Regions from separate parts of the Actinoplanes sp. NPDC048988 genome, predicted to be linked through region 2. Evidence: riboswitches for the same ligand, from Rfam matches in the RefSeq annotation. Region 2 holds a riboswitch; the other holds the start of a gene.
The links. A riboswitch is a leader RNA that binds a small molecule or an ion and turns the genes downstream of it on or off. The one in region 2 is predicted to bind cyclic di-AMP.

Region 1: it holds a riboswitch for cyclic di-AMP, as region 2 does, so the genes downstream of both, ACGFJ7_RS43040 (transglycosylase family protein) here and ACGFJ7_RS38590 (hypothetical protein) in region 2, are expected to answer to the same signal.

The regions. Positions count from the first base shown of each region.
Region 1 covers NZ_JBICTW010000024.1:69,787-75,520, reverse strand. The annotation lists gene ACGFJ7_RS43065 (GNAT family N-acetyltransferase) at 1-476, opposite strand, end outside; gene ACGFJ7_RS43060 (TetR/AcrR family transcriptional regulator) at 680-1,342, shown strand; gene ACGFJ7_RS43055 (class I SAM-dependent methyltransferase) at 1,357-2,130, opposite strand; gene ACGFJ7_RS43050 (XRE family transcriptional regulator) at 2,178-2,744, shown strand; gene ACGFJ7_RS43045 (saccharopine dehydrogenase family protein) at 2,722-3,957, opposite strand; cyclic di-AMP (ydaO/yuaA leader) riboswitch at 4,069-4,240, shown strand; gene ACGFJ7_RS43040 (transglycosylase family protein) at 4,245-4,853, shown strand; gene ACGFJ7_RS43035 (nuclear transport factor 2 family protein) at 4,899-5,264, opposite strand; gene ACGFJ7_RS43030 (LysR family transcriptional regulator) at 5,335-5,734, shown strand, end outside.
Region 2 covers NZ_JBICTW010000018.1:141,220-146,953, reverse strand. The annotation lists gene ACGFJ7_RS38605 (beta-phosphoglucomutase family hydrolase) at 1-242, shown strand, start outside; gene ACGFJ7_RS38600 (glycoside hydrolase family 65 protein) at 298-2,661, shown strand; gene ACGFJ7_RS38595 (hypothetical protein) at 2,708-3,736, opposite strand; cyclic di-AMP (ydaO/yuaA leader) riboswitch at 3,740-3,875, opposite strand; cyclic di-AMP (ydaO/yuaA leader) riboswitch at 4,086-4,219, shown strand; gene ACGFJ7_RS38590 (hypothetical protein) at 4,223-5,287, shown strand; gene ACGFJ7_RS38585 (ABC transporter ATP-binding protein) at 5,423-5,734, opposite strand, start outside.

The sequences.
Region 1 (5,734 bases), on a different contig from region 2:
GGGTCGATGCGGAGCAGGAGCCTGCTCAAGGCGAGCGTGCTCCGGGCGTACTGGGAAAGCAGTGCGAGTGACCCCGACGCCAGCCCGCGCCGGCGATGGTCCTTGCCCACCAGATAGCCCAGTTCGGCCTCTTTGAGGCCGAGGTCGACGCCGAAGAGCAGGACCTCGCCGAGCGGTCGCCCGCCGTCAGCGGTGATCGCGAGCTGAATGCGTGAACCGCTGACGCGGCCCTGATGAGAGCGCTTGAGGTACGCGATGCCGGCCTCGACGTCGAACGGCGACGGCATGGGCGTCCACCGGGCGATCTCGGGTTCGTCGAGCAGATCGATCAGATCGTCGAGGTCGTCGGATCGCCATTCGCGCAGCACGATGCCGTCTCCCGTCAAGGTGAGCGGGTAAGGAAGACGGCCGGCCATGATTTCGATCCTGCCCGTAAGGGGCCGGTTGCAGCCAGTCTCGATCCATATCTGGCTCATGAGTGATTGCTCATGTCGCGAACGCCTGCCGCCGCCCGAGCACCTCGGTGGTTACTCCTCGATATGTCGTCTGGCGTCCCGAAATCCTCCCGCCGGCCGTCGCGCAGCCGTTGATCATGCGGGCAGCCATGGATTCTGCACACTCAGTGCCCAATGTGGACGTTGGCGTGTGTGGTGATCTACGAAGTCGTACGGTAATCGTCGTGGACGAACAGAGCGCTACTCCGGCCCGCCGCGGGGAGACGTACGGCGGTCGGTCGCGCGCGCAACGTTCCTCCGATCGCCGGGAGCGGATCGTGGCATCGGCAGTGCATCTGTTCGGCACGCGCGACTACGACGAGGTGACCATCACCGACGTCTGCGCCCGGGCGAAGGTCTCAAAAAGGTACTTCTACGAACATTTCCGCGACCGTGAGGCCTTGGCGATCGAGGTGCAGCGGGAGCGGAACGAATGGCTGCTGCGCCGGGTGGCGGCGGCCGCCCCGCCGAGCCCGGCCGGCCTGGCCGAGCTGTTCCGGCCGGTCCTGCGCACGATGGTCGGCTTGCTGCGCGACAACCCGGAGACGGCGCACGTCATCTACATCAACGCGCCGCGGATGGAGACCCGGCGCCGCGGGGTGCTGCGCGAGGACGCCCGGTTCGTCGCGGTCATGCTGCGGTCGCTGATCACCCCGGAAGATCAGGTCCGGTACGAGCGCACCCTGCTCGCCCTGGTCGCCGGCGTCAGCGAGGTGATCATCGACTGGATCACCCACGGCATGACCGGCGACCCGGACGAGCTGGCCGAGCACCTGACCACCATCGCCGTCGCACTGGCCGAAACCCTCCAGCCCGGCGGCGGCCTCCAGCCCAGCGGCGGCCTTTAGCCCGGCTGCGGCTTTCAGCTGGGCTTGCGCCCCACGATGACCGTCCGGGTGGCACGGACGACCAGGTCGTCGCGGGTCTTGATACCGGCCACGATCTCCTCGAGGGCCTTCAGGTCGTCAGCCGAAAGCCGATCCTCGAGCCGGTGCAGCCCGCGGCCCAGCGAGATCTCCGCGTAGCGGCCGGCCGCGGCCGGCAACGGCGGCCGCAGGTCGATGTCGAACCGGCGGTCAGCCTCGACGACGAAGCCGGCCTCGGCCAGCAGGGCCGGCCAGTCGGCGTGCATGTGCAGCCCATGCTCGGCCCGCATCTTGTCGAGTTCCGCGTTGAGGCGGCCCTCGAGGTCGGCCTCGGGACCGGCCGGCAGGAAGCTGGGGAAGGACTCGAGCTCCGCGACCACGAGGTGCCCACCGGGCCGCAGCACTTCGAGGGCCTGCCGCAGCCCGCGAACCGGGTCGGCCAGGTGGTGCAGCGAGGCCGAGGCCCAGATCAGGTCGGCCGGCCCGAGGTCGGGCCAGGGCTGGTCGAGGTCGGCCCGGACGGTCCGGATCCCGGGGTCGGTGGCCTGGATGTGGGCGAGCATCTCGTCGTCCATGTCGACCGCGACGACCTCGGCTCCCGGCAGCGCCCGCAGAAGCGCGCGGCTGCCCACACCGGTGCCCGCACCCAGGTCGATGATCTTCGGCTGGGCCGGGGCCAGCGAACCGACCCAGGTGATGACCTCGTTGTGGTAGTCGCGCAACACCTCGGCGTCGAGGTCAAGCAGCTCAGCGAAAGCGGTATGTGCCATGTCTCGAAGGTAGCCGCATCTTGCGTCAGCGACATAGCATCTTGCGTATGACGCAAGACGGCGAACTCGATGCCCTGGTCCGCCAGCGCATCCGGGGCCTGCGGATGGCTCGCGGCTGGTCCCTCGACGAGCTGGCGGCCCGCTGCTACCTGAGCCCGTCCACGCTCAGCCGCATCGAGACCGGCCACCGGCGGATCGCCCTCGACCAGCTGGCCCCGATCGCGCGGGCGCTCAGCATCACCCTCGACCAGCTCGTGGAGTCGGGCGCCGACGACGACGTGGTGATCCGCCCGCACCGCGACGAGGCTCGCGGCATCACGACGTGGTTGCTCTCCCACGAGAGCAACCAGACCGTGGCCAAGCTGCGGGTGACCCGTGCGATGCCCAAGGATCTGCGGGTCCACCCGGGCCGCGACTGGTTCACCGTGCTCTCGGGCACGATCATCCTGCGCTTGGGCGAACGCACCATCACCGTCCGCACGGGCGAGGCCGCCTCGTTTTCCACGATGGTCCCGCACGCGTTCGGCGCCCTCGACGGCCCGGCCGAGGTCCTGTGCGTGCTCGACCACGAGGGCGAACGCTCCCACCTGCTCAACCACGGCGACCATCACTGACGCTGGAACCGCGGGTGGAGATCTCCACGCCGGCGGCCCGAAGGCGCTCCACGAGCGTGTCGCCGAGCGCCGTGGCCGGGGTCAGCACGCCACCCTCACCCTTCGGCAGGTCGACGGCCAGGGCCAGGGCGCTCTCCCCCAGCATGATCGCCGTGCCGCTGTAACCGGGATCGTGGTCGTCCCGGAACCGGGCCGTGTAGTGGGCGCCCGTCGAGGTGCGGCCGAAGAGGTCGCAGGTGAAGTGCCCCTTGTCGCTGGACGGCCCCTCACCCGGTTTCGGTAGCACCCGGTCGATCACATATCGCGTCGGCGGGAGCATCAGACCCGCGACGAGGGCACCGAAGCCCAGCTTGACGCCGTTGGCGACCACCGGGGACACCAGGGGCGACGCGCCCACACTCATGAACTCCCGATAGCGGAACTCGCGCCCGTACGCGTAACCCCGCAGCGCATTGCTGCGCCGGACGACCCGCGTGTTGTAGGACGCCATGAAGAACGGCGCGAGTGTCCCCCGCAGCGACGGATGCACTCGCTCGCCCCGAACGGTGGCGATGTCGGACTGCCGGCCGAGGTCCGGCTCGGCGGCCCGGTCCGGGCTCAGCGAGTACGGGCCGGCCGCGACCCGCCTTTTCGCCGGATCCCTCTTGACGGTGTCGAGCTGATGGCGCAGCGAGTCGATGGTGCCGCCGCTGACCCCGCCGCGCAGGCTCGTCACCACCATCGCGGTGTCGGTGAGCTCGCCCGCGCCGTCACGGCGAACGGCCTCGCTCAGAACGTGCACCCCGAGGTCGGACGGGATCGAGTCGAACCCGCACGAATGCACTATCCGGGCACCGGTGCCACGGGCCACCTCGTGGTTGTCGTCAATGCTCTGACGTGCGAAAAGAACCTCACCGGTCAGGTCGAGATAGTCGGTTCCGGCCCGGGCGCAGGCGTCCACCAATGGCTTGCCGTATTTCGCGTACGGCCCCACGGTCGTGACGAGAATCCGCGTCGCCCGCGCGAGCCGGGCGACCGCGTCGGCGTCACCGGCGTCCGCGACCAGGATCGGCCATTCGACGCCGAGCCGGCGTTTCACAGCATCGAGTTTGCTTTCGGAGCGGCCGGCCAGCGCGATCCGAAGGCCATCGGGGGAATGTTCGGCCAGATGCCGTGCCACCAGCGCACCGACGAAGCCGGAAGCGCCGTAGACGACGATGTCGTGCTCGGTCATGGTTGCCAATTCTCCAACAAGCTCCACAAATGCGCGCGACACGATAACGTCGATCTCGCCTATTCCTATAAGAATCCGGCGGGTGCCCTTTCGCGGTCGCCGCCGGTCCGTACGGGCGGAACGCCGAATCCTGCCGCTGCCCGGCGGAACACATACTTACGGCATGGAGCGGGGGACCCGAGTTCTTCGGCGCTTTGGCGCGCCTCGGGGTGAAGCCGCGCACGCGCGGCCGGGCACCTCAGCCCGAACCCGACAGCTGACCTCGCAGGCGTGGAGGGTCTTTCGTCATGGCACAAATGTGCAAACCTGCCCGCGTCATGGTGGGCCTGGCCGCCGCAACTGTCACTCTGGCCGCCCCAGCAGCCCCGGCACTCGCTTCACCCCCGGCCGCCGCGCCGGCGCACGCCGTCGCGCTCGCCAAGGGCGGTTCCGTCAACTGGGACGCCATCGCCGAGTGCGAATCCGGCGGCAACTGGGGCATCAACACCGGCAACGGATACTACGGCGGCCTGCAATTCAGCCGCAGCACGTGGCGCTCCCACGGCGGACACCGTTTCGCTCGCACCGCCGACCAGGCATCCCGCGCGGAACAAATCCAAATCGCCGAGCTGGTCCGCCGTTCCCAGGGCCTGGGCGCGTGGCCGACTTGTGGCCGAAAGGCCTTCTCTACCCGCCAATATCGCAGTACAAACACGGTCACTCGCAAATCCACCGTCAAGGCTCCATCCACAGCGTCATCCACAGGCCGCTACTACGTGGTGCGCGCCGGCGACACCCTTGCTTCAATCGCCGCCAAGGCAAACGTGGAAGGCGGCTGGCGAGCCCTATACCGCCTGAATCGCGCCGCTTTGAACAGCCCGCATCGCATCTTCCCGGGTCAGCCTCTGGCGCTGTAATAGCTGCTCCCGGCGCCGGCGAATGCCTGATCGCCGGCGCCGGGATCACGACCGCGGAGTCTGGAATTCCGGCTGGTCGAGAACCCGCAGCCACGTGCCGTCGGGCTGGCGGCGCACCACCTGGGCTCGGGCGCCCGAGCCATCTCGCGGAGGTGTGGAGGTCAGGGCCAGCTCGCCGCTCAGCAGGGTGGGCAGCGGCTCCTCGGGCTCGACGGTGGGCATGTGTGGCAGGGCCTCCTCCCACATGCGCTGGATGGCGGCGCGGCCGACGGTCTGGCGTCCGGGCGGGTACGCCATCACGGCATCCTCCTCGTACAGCAGGGCGAGGCCTTCGGCGTCTTTGGCGTTGGCACGCTCGACGAACAGGCGGGTCAGGTCTTCGGGGCGCTGGGCCTTCTCTCGTTTCGTCATGCGTCCAGCCTTCTCGAGGCGGGATGAGAAGTCCAACGCATGGCTTTCATGGCAGCTAGAATCCGCAGTTATGGAACTGCGGCAGCTGGAGTACTTCGTGACGGTCGCCGAGGAAGCGAACTTCACCCGGGCGGCGGAGAAGGTGCACATCAGCCAGTCGGGCGTGAGTGCGCAGGTCAAGGCGCTGGAAAGCGAGCTCGGTGCGGAGCTGTTCGACCGTTCGGGACGAGTCGCCCGCCTCACCGAGGCGGGGGTGGCCGCGCTGCCGTACGCCCGGGCCGCGCTCGACGCCGCAGCCGACCTGCGCGAGGCCATCGACGAGGTGAAGGGCCTGGTTCGCGGGCATGTGACGGTCGGAATGGTGAGCGGCTGCGAGATCACACCGCTGTTCGCCGGGATCGCCGGCTTCCACGGCGAGCACCCGGGCATCGAGCTCGAACTGACCGAGGGCGACTCCCATGATCTCGTGG
Region 2 (5,734 bases):
CCCGCGAGCAGGGCCTGCCGGGCAAGCCCGCGCCGGACACGTTCCTGTACGCGGCCAAGCAGCTCGGGCTCGACCCGAAGAGCTGTGCCGTCTACGAGGACGCCCTGGCCGGCGTCGCCGCCGGTCGCGCGGGCGCGTTCGGCATCGTGATCGGTGTCGACCGAGTGGGTCAGTCTCAGGCACTTCTGGACAACGGGGCCGACGTTGTGGTTTCGGATCTGTCCGAACTCCTGACGCGTTAGTGCACGTACTCCATTAAGACTTTTCTCCTTCCTCATAGGTACGAGAGGCACCACCGTGATCCGTGAACGGGCATATCCCGTCGACCCTTGGCACATCCGGGAGACTCGCCTCGACCTGGATCTGCTGGCCCAGTCCGAGTCGGTCTTCGCGCTGAGCAACGGACACATCGGGATCCGCGGAAATCTGGACGAGGGCGAGCCGCACGGCCTGCCGGGCACCTACCTCAACTCGTTCTACGAGCTCCGCCCGCTGCCCTACGCCGAGGCCGGCTACGGCTTCCCGGAGTCCGGCCAGACGATGGTCAACGTCACCAACGCCAAGCTGATGCGGCTGCTGGTCGACGACGAGCCGTTCGACGTGCGTTACGGCGAGCTGCGCTCGCACGAGCGCGTGCTCGACCTGCGGGCGGGCACGCTGGAGCGCAACGTCGAGTGGGTCTCGCCGTCCGGCCAGGCCATCCGGGTCCGCACCGTGCGCCTGGTGTCGTTCACCCAGCGCGCCGTCGTGGCGTTCCTCTACGAGGTGGAGCCGCTCGACAGCACGGCCCGGCTGATCCTGCAGTCGGAGCTGGTCGCCAACGAGCAGCTGCCGGCGATGAGCAAGGACCCGCGCGTGGCGGCCGTGCTCGATCACCCGCTGCAGTCCGAGGAGGTCCTCGAGCAGCGCACCGGCGGCCTGCTGGTGCACCGCACCAAGGCCTCCGACCTGCGCATGGCCGCGGCCATGGAGCACCTGGTCGAGACGCCCGGCAAGCACGCGGTGACCACCGAGGGCCACCCCGACTGGCTGCGCACGACAGTGGCCTGCAAGCTGGAGCCGGGTCAGAAGCTGCGCGTGGTGAAGATCGCCGCCTACGGCTGGTCCTCGCACCGGTCGCTGCCGGCCGTGCGCGACCAGGTCGGCGCCGCGCTGGCCAGCGCCCGGCTCGACGGCTGGGAGGGCCTGGTCGACAACCAGCGCGAATACCTGGACGCGTTCTGGGACCACTCCGACGTCCGCGTCGAGGGCGACCCCGAGGTGCAGCAGGCGGTCCGCTTCGGCCTGTTCCACACGCTGCAGGCGGGCGCCCGGGCCGAGCAGCGCCCGATCGGCTCCAAGGGCCTGTCCGGCCCCGGCTACGACGGCCACACGTTCTGGGATGCCGAGACCTTCGTCCTGCCCGCGCTGACGTACACACAGCCCGGCGCGGCGGCCGACGTGCTGCGCTGGCGGCACTCGACGCTGGATCTGGCCCGGGAGCGCGCGCAGACCCTCGGCCTGCAGGGCGCCGCCTTCCCGTGGCGCACCATCCGCGGCCAGGAGTGCTCGGCGTACTGGCCGGCCGGCACCGCCGGCTTCCACATCGGCGCCGACATCGCCGACGCCGTGCGGCGGTACGTGCAGGCCACCGGCGACTACGACTTCGAGCGTGAGTACGGCCTGGAGCTGCTGGTCGAGACGGCCCGGCTCTGGCGTTCGCTCGGCCACCACGACCGGCACGGCCGGTTCCACATCGACGGGGTGACCGGCCCCGACGAGTACACGGCGGTGGTCGACGACAACATCTACACCAACCTGCTGGCGCAGCAGAACCTGCTGACCGCGGCCGACGCGGCCAAGCGGCACCCCGACCTGGCCCGCAAGCTCGGCGTCGACGACGAGGAGACGGCGAGCTGGCGGGACGCGGCGGCCTCGGTCCACATCCCGTACGACCGGGAACTCGGCGTGCACCAGCAGTCGGAGGGCTTCACCCGGCTCCAGGAGTGGGACTTCGAGAACACCCCGCCCGAGGCCTACCCGCTACTGCTGAACTACCCGTACTTCGACCTGTACCGCAAGCAGGTGGTCAAGCAGGCCGACCTGGTCATGGCGATGTACATCCGCGGTGACGCGTTCACTCCGGAGGAGAAGGCGCGCAACTTCGCCTACTACGACGCCCGGACCGTCCGCGACTCGTCGCTGTCGGCCTGCATCCAGGCCGTGATGGCGGCCGAGACCGGCCACCTCGAGCTGGCGCACGACTATCTGGGCGAGGCCGCCCTGATGGACCTGCACGACCTGCACCAGAACTCGCGGGACGGCCTGCACATCGCCTCGCTGGCCGGCACGTGGATCTCGCTGGTCGCCGGGCTCGGCGGCATGCGCGACTTCAACGGCCAGCTGTCGTTCGCGCCCCGGCTGCCCAGCCGGATCAACGCGCTGGACTTCTCTCTGCTCTGGCGGGGCCTGCGCCTGCGGGTGAACGTGACCCCCGAGGAGGTCACGTACTCGCTGCGCAACGGTGGCGGCTCGGCCCGGCTCGTGCTGCTGCACCACGGCAAGGAGGTCGAGGTCACCCAGGTCAAGCCGGTGACCGTGGCCAACCCGCCGGCCATCCAGGCCGGCCCGGCGCCGACCCAGCCCGCCGGGCGCGCCCCGGTGCGGCGCGCCACCGCTTAACCGAAAACGGCCCCCGGGGTTTCCCGGGGGCCGTCTTTCGCCTGTCTCAGAGCATCGACACGTGTACGTGGTCGGTGTGGTCGCTGGGACCGTGATAGGCGCGCCACTCGCCTTCCGAGGGGAACCAGATCTGCTTGTACCAGATCACGTAATAGATGCCGAGCCGGTCCGCGTTGCGGACCAGGAACGCCATCAGGTTGTTCCCGTACTCCTTCATGTCCGCGTTGTGCGCGACCGAGAAGCCGCTGTTCTGCAACGACCAGTCGCAGGCCCGGCCCTTCGGGTGCTCGAACGGCCCACCGTCGCGGTGACAGCCCACGAACCTGTTGAAGCCCGCCTTCTTCGTCTCTTTGTACATATTCAATGTACGGGCGGTGATGCATCCGCTGGTCGTCGGATCTTTCACGGTGCACGACTCGGGCGAGAAGCCGCCTTCGGAATTGCGCGGCGCGGGTTTGGCCTTCGGCGACTCGGCGAGGACGTGGCCCTGCGTGAGGCCTTCGCCGCCGACCAGGTTGAGGGCCTGGCTGGCCGCCTCCTTCTGCTTCTTCATCGCGACGAGGTTGGTCTGCTGCTTCTTGACCTCGGCGTCCAGTGCCACCTTGGACTTCGTGACCTCGTCGATCGCCTTGTTCAACTCGCCGAGCTTCCGGTCGTGCTCGGTGTTGATCTCCTCGAGCGACATGGCCCGGGCCAGGAAGTCGTCCGAGCCCTTGCTGCTCAGCAGGAAGCTGGCCGCGTTGAGCTGGCCGAACCGGTACTGCTGGTTGGCGATCGCGTTGACCTCGGGAATCAGCGCGTTGCGGCGGGCCTCAGCCGTCTTGATCTTGGCGGCGAGAGTCTTCTGCGCGGCCGTCGACTTCGCCACGGCGCCCTTGGCCTGGACGAATCGGCGGTTCGAGGACTCGATCAGCTCGTCGAGAGTCAGGTTCTGTTTGCCGGCCGACTCGTCCGGCGCCGCTGACGTGCCGTCGCCGGGCTCGGCGTAGGCCGGAGATATGGGTGACGCCAGGAAAGCGACAGAAACGATCGGCGCCAGGGCAAGCATCAGCCACCGGCGGGGTCGTACGGTCATGCAGGTTCCTTCCGGTTAACCGCCGACCGGGTTAGCTGACGGGTTCGGGACGGAAGCGATCCCTACCGCTGACGCGGATGCACCCCATGACTGACCTGGTTCCCCGGCTCGCCTCACGGCGATTGGGCGGTGGCCGCCGGCACCTCGGGGGCGGTGCCTGGTTAGGCGGACCGGCGGTCAGTTTACCCGAGAACAAGAGAGGCTTCAGGCCTGGCAAAACGTTATTCGCGTAGTCCACCTGTGACATTCAGTAATAGTGGCTACTGTGCGTCGCCATTCAATTGCTTCGCGTGCGATAACTGTCGATCGTTCGATGTCTTCGGTATGGTCGGTGCCGGTCCCCACCCCCCGGGGATCGCCGCCTAATCGTTTCCGGACGAGCCGGGGAACCAATCTTTCCGGGGTGAATCCGCGCCAGCGGTAGGGATCAACTTCCGTCCCGAACCCGTCAGCTAACTCGGTCGGCGGCCGACGGAAGGAACAGGTGTGCGGCAGAAGACTGTCCGGCGACGACTGGCAGCCACCATGGCGATGCTCGTCGCGATCTTTGGTCTCGCGTTAGCGGTGGCCGGCCCGGCGTCGGCCGCGCCGGGCGACACGGGCGACGACGGCGAGGGCGCCCCCAAGACCCTCATCCAGCAGCTCGAGGCCGCCTCCAAGGGGTTCGTCGAGGCCAAGGAGGCGCTGGACCGCTCGCGCAAGCGCCAGACCGAACTGGCGGCCAAGCTCAAGGAGCTCGACAAGCAGCTCGCCCCGCGGCAGGCGGCACTGGACGAGCTCATCCAGCAGTCGTACCGCACCGGGCGCCTCGGCCCGATGAGCGCGCTGCTGTCGGGTGGCTCGTCCGAGGGCTTCCTCGACCGGGCCGAGACGCTCGAGACGATCGCGGTCAAGGAGAACACGGCGGTGGCGGCGCTCAAGAACACCCGCGACGCCCAGCAGGCCGCCAAGGTCGCCATCGACACCGAGGTGCGCAACGAGCAGAAGCAGGTCGCGCTCATGGCCAAGCGCAAGGTGCAGGCCGAGGCCGCTCTGAAGGCCGCCAACACCGGCGGGAACGACAAGACCGGTCAGGACGCGCCGCAGGCCGGCGACAAGGCCGTCAGCTCCTCCAGCAAGCAGAAGGCGGGCGCGGCGCCGCGCGACTCCGACGGCTCGCTGCCCTCCGAGAGCTGCTCCGAGCCTGATCCCACCACGAGCGGGTGCCTGAGTCCTCGGACGCTCAATGCCCTCAAGCAAGCGCAAGCGGACGGCTTCACCCGTTATGTCGCCTGCTTCCGCGAGCAGAACAGCGGTGAGCATCCCAAGGGCAAGGCCTGCGACTTCGCCGCCGACAAGGACGGCTTCGGCGGCGTCGCCACGGGCGCCAGCAAGACGTACGGCACCAACCTCGCGAACTACTTCATCAACAACGCGGACCGGCTGGGCGTTCTGTACGTCATCTGGTTCGAGCGGATCTGGCTACCCAGTAGTGGCTGGAAGGCGTACACCAGAGGAAACGGCGACCCTTCCAGCGACCACACGAACCACGTGCATCTCTCGATGCGATGACATGGCTCCGCTTCGCTCCGCGGGCGATCGCCTTGTAACCGATGAGATGGGGCGCGATTTTCCGCCGTCCGCAAACCCCGCGGCCGTCGAAAAACCGAGCCCCATCTCATCGGCGGCGATCGCGGTGTTTTCGGGCTACTTCCGTACGAAGGTCTCGTACTCCTTCATGACGTCGTCAGTCGGGCCGTCGGCGCGGATCACGCCCGACTCGAGCCAGATCGACCGCTCGCAGGTGTCGCGGATCGACTGCTCGCTGTGGCTCACCAGGAAGACCGTGCCGGCCTCCTGACGCAGGTCGCGCACCCGCTGCTCGCTGCGCTTGCGGAATTTCGCGTCACCGGTGGCCAGCGCCTCGTCGATCAGCAGCACGTCGTGCTTCTTGGCGGCGGCGATCGAGAAGCGCAGCCGGGCCGCCATGCCGGACGAGTACGTCTTCATCGGCAGGGA